2 regions of the Micromonospora sp. CPCC 205546 genome follow, and region 1 is predicted to be linked to the other one. Evidence: riboswitches for the same ligand, from Rfam matches in the RefSeq annotation. Region 1 holds a riboswitch; the other holds the start of a gene.
What was found. Region 1 has a riboswitch for cyclic di-AMP ahead of V6U77_RS04290 (coiled-coil domain-containing protein). Riboswitches for the same ligand answer to the same signal wherever they lie in the genome.
Positions count from the first base shown of each region.

Region 2: another riboswitch for cyclic di-AMP. It lies ahead of V6U77_RS02585 (C40 family peptidase); the one in region 1 lies ahead of V6U77_RS04290 (coiled-coil domain-containing protein).

Region 1 is NZ_JBAKHL010000005.1:102,802-108,276, reverse strand. It holds gene V6U77_RS04300 (helix-turn-helix transcriptional regulator) at 1-141, opposite strand, end outside; gene V6U77_RS04295 (carbonic anhydrase) at 352-1,104, shown strand; gene V6U77_RS04290 (coiled-coil domain-containing protein) at 1,173-2,189, opposite strand; cyclic di-AMP (ydaO/yuaA leader) riboswitch at 2,194-2,324, opposite strand; gene V6U77_RS04285 (YibE/F family protein) at 2,491-3,837, opposite strand; gene V6U77_RS04280 (metal-sensitive transcriptional regulator) at 4,145-4,447, opposite strand; gene V6U77_RS04275 (heavy-metal-associated domain-containing protein) at 4,599-4,808, shown strand; gene V6U77_RS04270 (hypothetical protein) at 4,838-5,475, shown strand, end outside.
Region 2 is NZ_JBAKHL010000004.1:119,108-124,582, reverse strand. It holds gene V6U77_RS02600 (zinc metalloprotease) at 1-477, shown strand, start outside; gene V6U77_RS02595 (pyridoxamine 5'-phosphate oxidase family protein) at 625-1,176, opposite strand; gene dcd (dCTP deaminase) at 1,255-1,833, shown strand; gene V6U77_RS02585 (C40 family peptidase) at 1,888-2,928, opposite strand; cyclic di-AMP (ydaO/yuaA leader) riboswitch at 2,941-3,075, opposite strand; gene V6U77_RS02580 (N-acetylmuramoyl-L-alanine amidase) at 3,314-5,338, shown strand; gene V6U77_RS02575 (C40 family peptidase) at 5,407-5,475, opposite strand, start outside.

The DNA of each region.
Region 1 (5,475 bases):
GGTGACGCCCACCTCGTCGGCGAGGTCACGGAGCCGGGCGGTGGGGTTGCGGGCGATGGCGAGCAGCACGTGTCCGTGGTTGGTGAGGAACGTCCAGTTGCGGGTGCTCCCCGTCTCCCCAGTCGTCGCCATGCCCGTCATCGTATGGCCCCGGTCTCGTGTTTTGCGCCGCGCCCTCGTGGCCCGGGGCGCGCCGGGGCCGGACTTCCGCCGTACCGGGGCTGCCGAACACATGAAATGCATATCACGCATATCTTGACGTACCTTGCGGTGCGTGTGACGGTGGTGGCAGCCCGCGTCCAGCGTCGGCCCGGGTGACCAGGCCGTTCATGTGCGGGAGCGTGGTGTCAGATGAGTCGTCCCGGATCGCCAGGCACTCAACCGGGCCCGGAGCGGGCGCTTCGGGCGTCGATCACGGGCGTCGCCCCGGCCGACGTCGGGGCCGTGTCCGTCGTTCCCGCGAGTCCCGGGCAGGCGCTCGCCGAGCTGCAAGCCGGCAACCGGCGGTTCGTGACCGGCGCCCCGCGCCACCCCAACCAGGACGCCGGGCACCGCGCCGCGGTCGCCGACGGGCAGCACCCCTTCGCGGTCATCGTCGGCTGCTCCGACTCCCGGCTCGCCGCCGAGATCATCTTCGACCGGGGCCTCGGTGACCTCTTCGTCGTCCGCACCGCCGGGCACACCATCGGCCCCGAGGTGCTGGGCAGCGTCGAGTACGCCGTCACGGTCCTGGGCACGCCGCTGGTGGTGGTGCTCGGGCACGACTCCTGCGGGGCCGTGCAGGCCGCACGCGCGGCGGACGCCACCGGCACCGCGCCGGTCGGGCACCTGTGCGCCGTGGTGGACGCCGTGGTGCCCAGCCTGCGCCGGGCCTCCGCCGAGGGCGTCGAGGACATCGACGGGATCGTCGACATCCACATCGCGTACACCGTCGAGGCGATGCTGGACCGCTCCGCCGTGCTCGCCGCGGCGGTGGCGGCCGGTCGGTGCGGGGTGGTCGGCATGTCGTACCGGCTGACCGCCGGCGAGGTGCGGACGGTGGCCGCGGAGCCCGCCCGTGCGGTCGACGAGCCGGAGCCGGCGGCCAGCGCCGCGCTCGCCTGATCCCGTACGACGACAGAGGGCCGCTCCCGCGTTCGGCGGGGCGGCCCTCTGTGTGCGTGTGGTCCCGGCTAGAGCAGTGACACGTGGACGTGGTCGGTGTGGTTCGACGGGCCGCTGTAGGAACTCCAGCCGGTCGCCGGGAACCAGATCTGCCGGTTCCAGATGACGTAGTAGATGCCGAGCCGGTCGGCGTTGCGGACCAGGAAGGCGGTCAGGTTGTTGCCGTACATGTAGGTGTCGTCGTTGTGCCAGGGGGAGAAGCCGCTGCGTTGCAGCGACCAGTCGCAGGCCCGGCCCTTCGGGTGCTCGTACGGCCCGCCGGGGCGGTAGCAGCCGACGAACCGGTTGAACCCGGCCCGCTTGACCTCCTTGTACATGTGCAGGGTGCGCGCGGTGATCCGGCCGGAGGTGGTGGGATCGGCCTCCGTGGCCGACAGCGGCTTCCAGTCGCCGTCAGCCGTGCGACCCGGTGCCATCCGGGCCACCGGCGAGGTGGCGACCACCTTGCCGCTGGTCAGCCCCCTGCCGCCCACCAGCGCGAGCGCCTTCTCCGCCTCGCGCTTGCCGCGGGCCATCTCGTTCGTCAGCTTCTGCTGCTCGCGGACCTCGGCGTCGAGCGCCAGCTTGGCCTGCTCGGCGCGGTCCTTGACCGCGTTCACCTCGGCGAGCTTCTTGGAGTTGACCAGGTTGAGCTCGTCGAGGGCGGCGGCGCGGCGGACGAACGAGTCGGGGCTGGCGGTGTCCAGCAGCATCGACACCGCGCCGATCCGCCCGGTCCGGTAGGACTGGGCGGCGATCTGGCTGACCTGCGGGGCCAGGGCGTTCAGCTCGGCCTGCGCCCGGTCGACCTCCAGGGCCAGTTCGAGCTGGCGCTTCTTGGACTTCGCCAGCTTCGCCTTGGCCTGCACGTAGGAGCGGTTCCGGGCCTCGATCAGGTCGTCGAGCAGCTTGGGCTCGTCGTCACCGTGCCCGGAGGGCTGGGGTGGGGTGGGCGCGGCCGCCGCCGGGAGGGGCCCGGCGAAGACCGCCAGGGCGGCGAACACGGCCACCACGGGCGTCAACCAGCGGCGTAGGGGTGCCGTCACAGTTTTCCCTTCCGTCGACCGCCGACCGGGTTAGCTGACGGGTTCGGGGCGGAAGTGGCCCCTACCGCTGTCGCGGATTCACCCCACGTACCTGGGTTCCCGGCTCGCCTGGTGGCGATTGGGCGGCGGCACCGCAGGCGCCGCTGCGCGCCTTCGGCGGTGACCGGCAGCGAGGTTACCCGAGAGCACTCCCGGGGATCTACGTCCCTAAGCCGACTAAATGCGTTATTTCGTAATGGCGGACGGTGATCAGTGACGCGTTTATCAGGCCGGACGTCCTGTCCGGTCACGTTGAGGAGTGTCACCATGCGGTGTCCGTGTCTCCGTTCCGGCCGGACCACCCGGGAGCGGCGGACGGCGTGTCGGCGGCGCGGGGCCCGCTGAGCGCCTCCAGCGCCTCGGTGCGGTCGGCCGCGGGTCGGGGCGCCGGCGCGGTCGGTGGCGCCCCGCGGTCGGTGGCGTCCCCGCCGCGTCGGCCGGCCGTGGTCACGAGGGCCGCCAGCCCGGTGGTCAGCGGCACGGCGGCGATCAGGCCCAGGGTGGCGACCGCGCTGCGGACGATCTCCTGGGCCAGGAACTCGGTGGTGAGCAGTTGGGTCACCGCCCGCGAGTCGGCGGTCAGCAGGAGCAGCACCGGCAGTGAGGCGCCGGCGTACGCCAGCACGATGGTGTTCACCGTCGAGGCGATGTGGGCCCGACCGACCCGGGTCGCCGCCCGGTAGAGCTGGACGCGGGACAGCCCCGGGTTGGCGTGCGCCAGCTCGGTGACGGTGGCCGCCTGGGTCACCGTGACGTCGTCGAGCACGCCGAGGGAGCCGATGATGATCCCGGCCAGCAGCAGCCCGTGCAGGTCGACGTCGGCCTGGTACATCGACAGCGTGGTGGCGTCCTCGCTGCCGAACCCGGTCAGGTGGGTCGCGGCGGTGGCGATCGTGCCGAGGACGCCGGTCAGCACCAGGCTGCCCAGCGTGCCGAGCACGGCGACCGAGGTCTGCGCGGTCACGCCGTGGGTCAGGTAGAGCACCACGAACATGATCAGGGCGGCGCCGACGACCGCGACCAGCAGCGGCGGGCTCCCGGCGCTGATGCCGGGCAGCACGAAGGTCAGCAGGATGGCGAAGCTCGCCGCCAGGCCGGCCAGCGCGGCCAGCCCGCGCCACCGTCCGAAGGCGACGATGGCGGCCGCGAAGAGCGCGACCAGCCAGATCAGCGGCTTGCCGCGCTGGTGCTCCGAGATGTTGTAGCTGCTGGTTGTGGGATCGGCGGGGTCGGTGAGTTCGACCAGGATGATCTCGTCGTCCACGGCGACGGTCGGCGCGCCGGGGCCCGCGGGCACCGGCGTCTGGACCTGCCGGCCGGCGTCGGGACCGTCCTGCACCCGCACGGTCACCGTGCCGCAGGGGCCCTCCGCCCCCGGGCTCCCCTCCGGGGTCTCCGGGGCCGGTGGGCACGGCTGCGTCACCACCCGCGTGACGGTGCCGTGGTAGCGGGGTGCGTCGGCGCCGTCCACGGGATCGGGCCTGTCCCACGGCCACAGCACCAGGGCCGCGATCAGCGTGGCGACGAAGAGGGGCACCACCGTCGCGACGAGGACCCGCCGCACCCCCGGTGGGGCGGACGGAGCGGGACGGGTGTGATCGGCGCCCATCGAGTGTCTCCCAACGAATCCGGGGCGTGGTACGCACCGGGCGTGCCGGTCGGTTCAAGGTCCCCGTGTGGCGGGACGGGATCTGCTCGGCGTGGTGCCGAGGTCACGTACCGCGGTCGCAGGCACCTGCCCGGCTGTGGGCGCCCGCAGCCGCCCGGCGGGGGAGGCGGCGCGGGCGTGGAATCCGGAGCGTCACCGGCCGAATGGTAGCCACCCCGGCATCCGGGCGCAGGTCGTGCGGGGCGGTGTCGTGGTGTGGCGTCGCCGTGGGGCCCGCGTTCGTCGCGGGGCCGGGTGCCGGGGCGGGTCAGCCGCGCTTCATCAGGCGGCCGACGGCGGCCATCATCTCGGTGGCCACCTCGTCGGCGCGGCCCTCGGCCGCGCCCTCGCGCATGCAGTGTCGCGCGTGCCCGTCGAGCAGGCCGAGCGCGACCTTGTCGAGGGCGGCCTGGATGGCGGAGATCTGGGTGAGCACGTCGATGCAGTAGCGGTCGTCGTCGACCATCTTCTCGATGCCACGGACCTGCCCCTCGACGCGGCGCAGCCGCGCGAGCAGCTGGTCCTTGGTGGCGGTGTAACCCCTGGTCGGGGTGGGCGTCGGTGTGGTCATGGGGTCGAGGATACCGTACCCCTCGGGGGTATGCTACGGTCGTTCCCGGCCGGGATACCCCCACCGGGTACCGGTAAGAGGAAATGGCAGCGGCTTGCCTCCGCTTTACCCCTGGGGGGTATAGGCTGGAGGCGTTCGAGAGGAGAGTGCGATGACCACCACGACGTACCAGGTGCAGGGCATGACCTGCGGGCACTGCGCCACCGCGGTCAGCAACGAGGTCGGCGCGATCCCGGGCGTCAGCGACGTCCAGGTCGACGTCGCCGCCGGTCGGGTCACCGTCACCAGCGAGGGCCCGTTGGACACCGACACCGTGCGCTCCGCCGTCGACGAGGCCGGCTACGACCTCGTCGGCGCCTGAGAGCGGGCACGGGGAAGACGAGGTACACCATGAACACGGCGACGAAGCTGAGCGCTTTCGCCCTCGGCCTCGCGGTGGTGTTCGGCACGACGTACGGGGTCGGTCGGGTGGCCGACCCCGTGGCGCCGCCCGCCGAGGCCCCGCACGACGCCGCCGGGGGGCACGGGAGCGACGGCGGAGCCGGACACGGGGGCGACAACGGCGCGGCGGCGCACCTGCCCGGCGGCCTGCTGGTCTCCGACCGGGGGTACACGCTGCGTCCCCTCGACGCCCCGGCCGGGCAGTTCGCCTTCCAGGTCACCGGCCCGGACGGCCGGGCGGTGACCGCGTACGACGTGGCGCACGACAAGCGCATGCACCTGATCGTGGCCCGCCGGGACCTCTCGGGCTTCCGGCACGTGCACCCGGAGATGGCCCCGGACGGCACCTGGCGGGTCGACTCGCCGCTCGCCGGTCCCGGCGTCTGGCGGGCGTTCGCCGACTTCACCCCGACCGGCGGCGAGGCGCTCACCCTCGGCGTCGACGTGACCGTCCCCGGCGCGCTGACCGGGCGGCCCCTGCCCGCGCCGGCGACCAGCACCACGGTCGACGGCTACACCGTCACCCTCGCCGGCGCCCCGCAGCCCGGCCGCACCGCCGAGCTGACCCTGACCGTGAGCCGCGCCGG
Region 2 (5,475 bases), on a different contig from region 1:
ATCGTGCAGGGCTCCTCGGCGGAGCGGTCGATGAAGACCTCGCTGCGTACGGGCGGGAAGAACACCCTCAACATCTATCTGGGCGAGCTGAGCGACAGCCTGCTCGGCTGGGCGACCTTCCCGACCCGGAAGCTCAGCAGCACGGACGGCGTCGTCGTGCTGAACGAGTCGCTGCCGGGCGGCACCTCGACCAACTACAACCAGGGCGACACGGGTACCCACGAGGTCGGCCACTGGCTGAACCTCTACCACACCTTCCAGGGCGGCTGCTCCGGCTCGGGCGACAGCGTCAGCGACACCGCGGCCGAGGCGTCGCCGGCCTCCGGCTGCCCCACCGGGCGGGACACCTGCACCGCCCCGGGCGTCGACCCGATCACCAACTTCATGGACTACAGCTACGACTCCTGCATGTACCAGTTCACCGCCGGGCAGGCCAGCCGCATGCTGACCGCCTGGAACGCCTACCGCGCGGCGTAGTTCCTCCGCACGATCCCTCGGTGCCGGCCCCGCTCGAACGGGCCCGGCCCCTGCGTCTGCACGGCCCGACGGGCGGCCACGGGGGTGGGGCGGTGGTCACGGTGTGACGCCCCGGGCGGGGACGGTGCCGGGGCGCCACACCGCGTCTCAGGCGGCCGAGCGGGCGGCGCGGCTGCCGACGCACCCCGACCGCGCCTCGGGCACCACGGCGGTGCCCGCGGCGGCCGCACGGGGATCGAGCCACACCTGCACGGCGGGCCGACCGTGCCACTCGCCGGCGCCGCCCGGGACGCCGGCCTCGCGACGGGCCAGCATCGCCACGTCCACGGTGAACTCGAAGACCTGCCAGTCGACCTGCGGCGCGGCCCGGTGGCTGTGGGCCAGCCGGGCGACCCGGGCCGGGTCGGTCACCGGCCGGGCGTGACCGGCGACGTAGGCCTCGTCGTCGCTCTCCTCCGGCGGGAAGGAGTGCAGCGCGTAGCGGCCGTCGCGCTCCAGGTCGCGCCGCTTGGGCGAGTCGACGACGAAGCAGAAGAGCCCCTCGTCGGTGATCACCGGGGAGACCGGGTGCACCCGGGGCCCACCGTCGGCGCGGACGGTGGCCAGGTAGCCGAAGCCCGGCCCGTACTGCTGCATGAGAAGGCGGATCCCATCGGCGAGGCGGGGCTCGTCGGCGGCGAATTCGGACCAGGAAGCCATGCGGGCATTCTATCGAACAATTGTACGAACACGCACTCCGACACGCAGGTCACGCGCGTGGCTCGCTAAGGTGTGCGGATGCTGCTCTCCGACCGCGACCTGGCCCGCGAGATCGAGGCGGGAACGCTCGCGCTGGAGCCGTTCGAGCCGGCGCTGGTGCAGCCCTCCAGCATCGACGTACGCCTGGACAAGCTCTTCCGGGTCTTCAACAACCACCTCTACACCCACATCGACCCCGCCCAGCAGCAGGACGACCTGACGTCGATGGTCGAGGTGCCGGCGGGTGAGCCCTACGTGCTGCACCCCGGCGAGTTCGTGCTCGCCTCGACGCTGGAGGTCATCTCGCTCGGCGACCAGCTCGCCGGGCGGCTGGAGGGGAAGAGCTCACTGGGCCGCCTCGGCCTGCTCACCCACTCCACTGCGGGGTTCATCGACCCGGGCTTCTCCGGTCACGTCACCCTCGAACTCTCCAACGTGGCCAACCTGCCGATCACCCTCTGGCCGGGCATGAAGATCGGTCAGCTCTGCATCTTCCGGCTCTCGTCGCCGGCGCAGCACCCGTACGGCTCGGCCGTCTACGGCTCCCGTTACCAGGGGCAGCGCGGGCCGACCCCGAGCCGCTCCTGGCAGCACTGGCGCACCTGGCCGACGCGCTGACCCGCTCCCGGGCGTGAAGGAGGGCCCCGCCGTCGAAGGGCCCTCCTCGGCACCTCAGCCGGGCCGGCCGTAGCTGTGGATCGGGCCGTCGTCGACCTTCTTCATCCTGATCGGCACCCCGGCGCGGGAGGCGTGCACCACCCACCCCCCGCCGACGTACATGCCGACGTGGTGCAGGTCGCTGTAGTAGAAGACGAGGTCGCCCGGGCGCAGCTCGCCCCGGCTGACGGACGCGGTCGCCCGCCGCTGCTGCGCGGCGTTGTGCGGCAGCGAGACCCCGGCCTTCGCCCAGGCGGCGAGCATCAGGCCGGAGCAGTCGTACGAGTTCGGCCCCTCGGCGCCCCAGACGTAGGGCTTGCCGATCTGGGCGCAGGCGAACTTCACGGCGGTGCCGGCCCCGCCGCCGGGGTAGCTGGCCGGGCAGGGCGCGGGGCGCAGCGGCCCGCCACCGCCGTTGCCGTAGACCCGCAGCCGCAGCTTCTGCAACCGGTCGATCTCGGCGTTGATCTGCTTCTTCTTCGCCGCGAGCTGGGCCTCGGTGCGGCTGAGCTGGACGACCATCTCGTCCAGCGGCGCCTTCTTCGCGGCCAGCCGGTCGCGCAGCTCGGCGACCTGCCGCACGTCCTGCTGCTGGTGCTGGGCGAACCGGTCGAGCAGTTCGAGCTGCCCGAGCATCTCGCTCGGCGAGCGGCTGCCCAGCAGGGCGTTGACGGCGGAGACGTTCTCGCCCTTGTAGGCGCGGGCGGCCAGCGCGCCCACCTTCTCCATCGCCTGGTCGACCTGCTTCTCCAGCGGCCCGATCTGCGCGGCGAGCGCGTCGGCCTGCTTCCGCCTGGCGGCCAGGTCCTGCCGGGTGGCGTTGTGCCGTTCGATGATCGGCTCGAGCTTGTTCCAGTCCTCGTCGATCTGCCGCTCGATCTCGGCGACCGTCGGTTCGGCGTGGACCGCCGTGGCTCCGCCGGTCAGGACGACGGCGAACGCGGCGAGGGCGGCGAGGGCGGTGGTGCAGCGGTTCCAGCGTGGGCGCGGCGCAGCCGTCGTCGGGTCGGCGAGGGCCGACCGGTCCGACGGTGGCCGCGGGGCATGGTGTGCCACCGGGCTCAGTACTCCTTCTTCCGTACCGCCTACCGGGTTAGCTGACGGGTTCGGGCGGGAAGGGACGCCCTACCGCAGGGACTGCGGATTCACCCCGGGGTACCTGGGTCCCCGGCTCGCTCGCGAGCGACTCGGCGGTGTCGGACCGTCACCGCCCTGGTTGGACGGATTGTCACCGGCCGACGAATGACCAGAGTAGAGACGACCGTTATCTATCCGCAACCCTGGGCGCGGTGACACTCCGTACTCATCCACGTCGGGCGGATCCGCAACCCGGGCAACGAAGATTTCCTTCCTCGTGAAGTGTCTGACGGAAAGGTATTGACCAGAGGCGGCGAACGGGGCGAAGGTGACCCCACCTTTGCCCGCCCGAACTGGGGGTCTGATGCACCTGTCAGCGACATCGAGGAGCAGACGCGTCCTGCTGGCCGCCGCCGTGGCCGCCGCCCTGGCGGCGACGCCGCTCACCGCCGCAGGACCCGCCGCCGCAGCAGCGTCGGCGACCGACCGGCAGCAGCAGTACGCCGCCGCCGCGGCCGAGTACGGCGTGCCGGAGAGCGTCCTGCTCGGGGTCTCCTACCTGCAGTCCCGCTGGGACACCAACGCCGGCACGCCGAGCACCAGCGGCGGCTACGGACCGATGCACCTCACCGACGCCGAGCACGTCGCCGCCCTCTCCGGCGGCACCCACCACGACGAGGGCACCGAGGACCCGCGCGGCGACGACTCCCGCCCGTCCCTGGCCGAGGCCCACGAGCCGCCGGCCACCGCGCCGCCGGCCGAGGCCGCGCTGCGGACCGTCGACGCCGCCGCCGAACTGACGGGTGCCAGCGAGGAGTCGCTGCGGACGGACGTCGCGGCGAACATCCGGGGCGGCGCGGCGCTGCTGGCCGCGTACCAGAAGGAGATCGGCGCCCCCGTCGGCGCCGGCACCGACCCGGCGGCCTGGTACGGCGCGGTGGCCCGGTACTCCGGCGCGGACAGCGCCGACGCCGCGGCGGCCTTCGCCAACGAGGTGTACGCCACCATCGCCACCGGCGACAGCCGGCTGACCGACGACGGGCAGCGGGTCACGCTGGCCGGCAGCGCGGTCCAGCCGCAACGCTCCTGGCTCGACCGGCTGCGCCTGCGCAAGCTCACCCGGCCCGACGGGCTGGAGTGCCCGAGCGACATCTCCTGCGAGTGGATCCCGGCGCCGTACGAGAACTACGGCCCCACCCTGGGCGACTACGGCAACCACGACCTGGGGAACCGTCCCACCCAGCAGAAGATCGAGTACATCGTCATCCACGACACCGAGGGCTACTTCGGTCCCAGCGTCAACCTGGTCAAGGACCCGAAGCGGGTGGGCTGGCACTACACCCTGCGCTCGGTGGACGGGCACATCGCCCAGCACATCAAGACCAAGAACGTCGGCTGGCACGCCGGCAACTGGTACGTGAACGCCAAGTCCATCGGCCTGGAGCACGAGGGCTTCGCCGGTCACGGCACCTGGTACACCGAGGCGATGTACCGCACCTCCGCCAAGCTGGTCCGCCACCTGGCGCGGGCGTACAACATCCCGCTGGACCGCAACCACATCATCGGGCACGACAACGTCCCCGGCACCGTCGCCGCGAACGTGCGCGGCATGCACTGGGACCCGGGACCGTACTGGAACTGGTCGCACTACTTCGACCTGCTCAAGGCGCCGTTCAGGTCGACCGGTACGCACCGCACCGGGCTGGTCACCATCGACCCGGACTTCGCCACCAACCAGCCGCCGTTCACCGGCTGCAACCGGCAGCCCCCGGGCGTGCCGAACCCGCCCCCGGCGACCGCCCCCTGCCCGCTGCGCGGCTCCTCGGCGCTGTTCCTGCACAACGCGCCGAGCCACGACGCGCCGCTGGTCAACGACATCGCGCTGCGGCCCGACGGCACCCCGAACACCACGTACGTCTCCGACCACGGCGCCCGGGTCTCGGCCGGACAGACGTACGCCCTGGCCGAGGTGCAGGGCGACTGGACCGCGATCTGGTACCTCGGCCAGAAGGCGTGGTTCCACAACCCCGCCGCCAAGCCGACGGCGAAGTGGTCCGTCGGTTTCGTGGTGACCCCGAAGGCCGGTAAGGCCACCATCCCGGTGTACGGCCGCGCCTACCCGGAGCAGGCCGCATACCCGGAGGGCGTGCCGTACCAGGCGATCTCGCCGCTGCAGTACACCCTCTCGGCCGGCCAGCGGTACGCCGTCGGCAACCTGCTCCCCGGCGAGTACTACCGGGCCACCACGTTCGACGGCTCGGCCCCCCACGACCAGACGGTCGTCCGGGGCGACAACCGGTACGTGCAGGTCCAGTTCGGTCACCGGATCATGTACGTCAACCTGGACGACGTGAACCTGGTGCCCTCCCCGCTGGGCGCGCCCCGCTGATCCCACCGCACGACGACAGGGCCCCCGGTCGATCCGACCGGGGGCCCTTCCGTTGCGTGTGCGAGGGATCAGCCGGGCCGGCGGAACCCGGCCACCGGCATCGTGTTGATGCTGGAGACGTTGACCGGCTTGCCGGC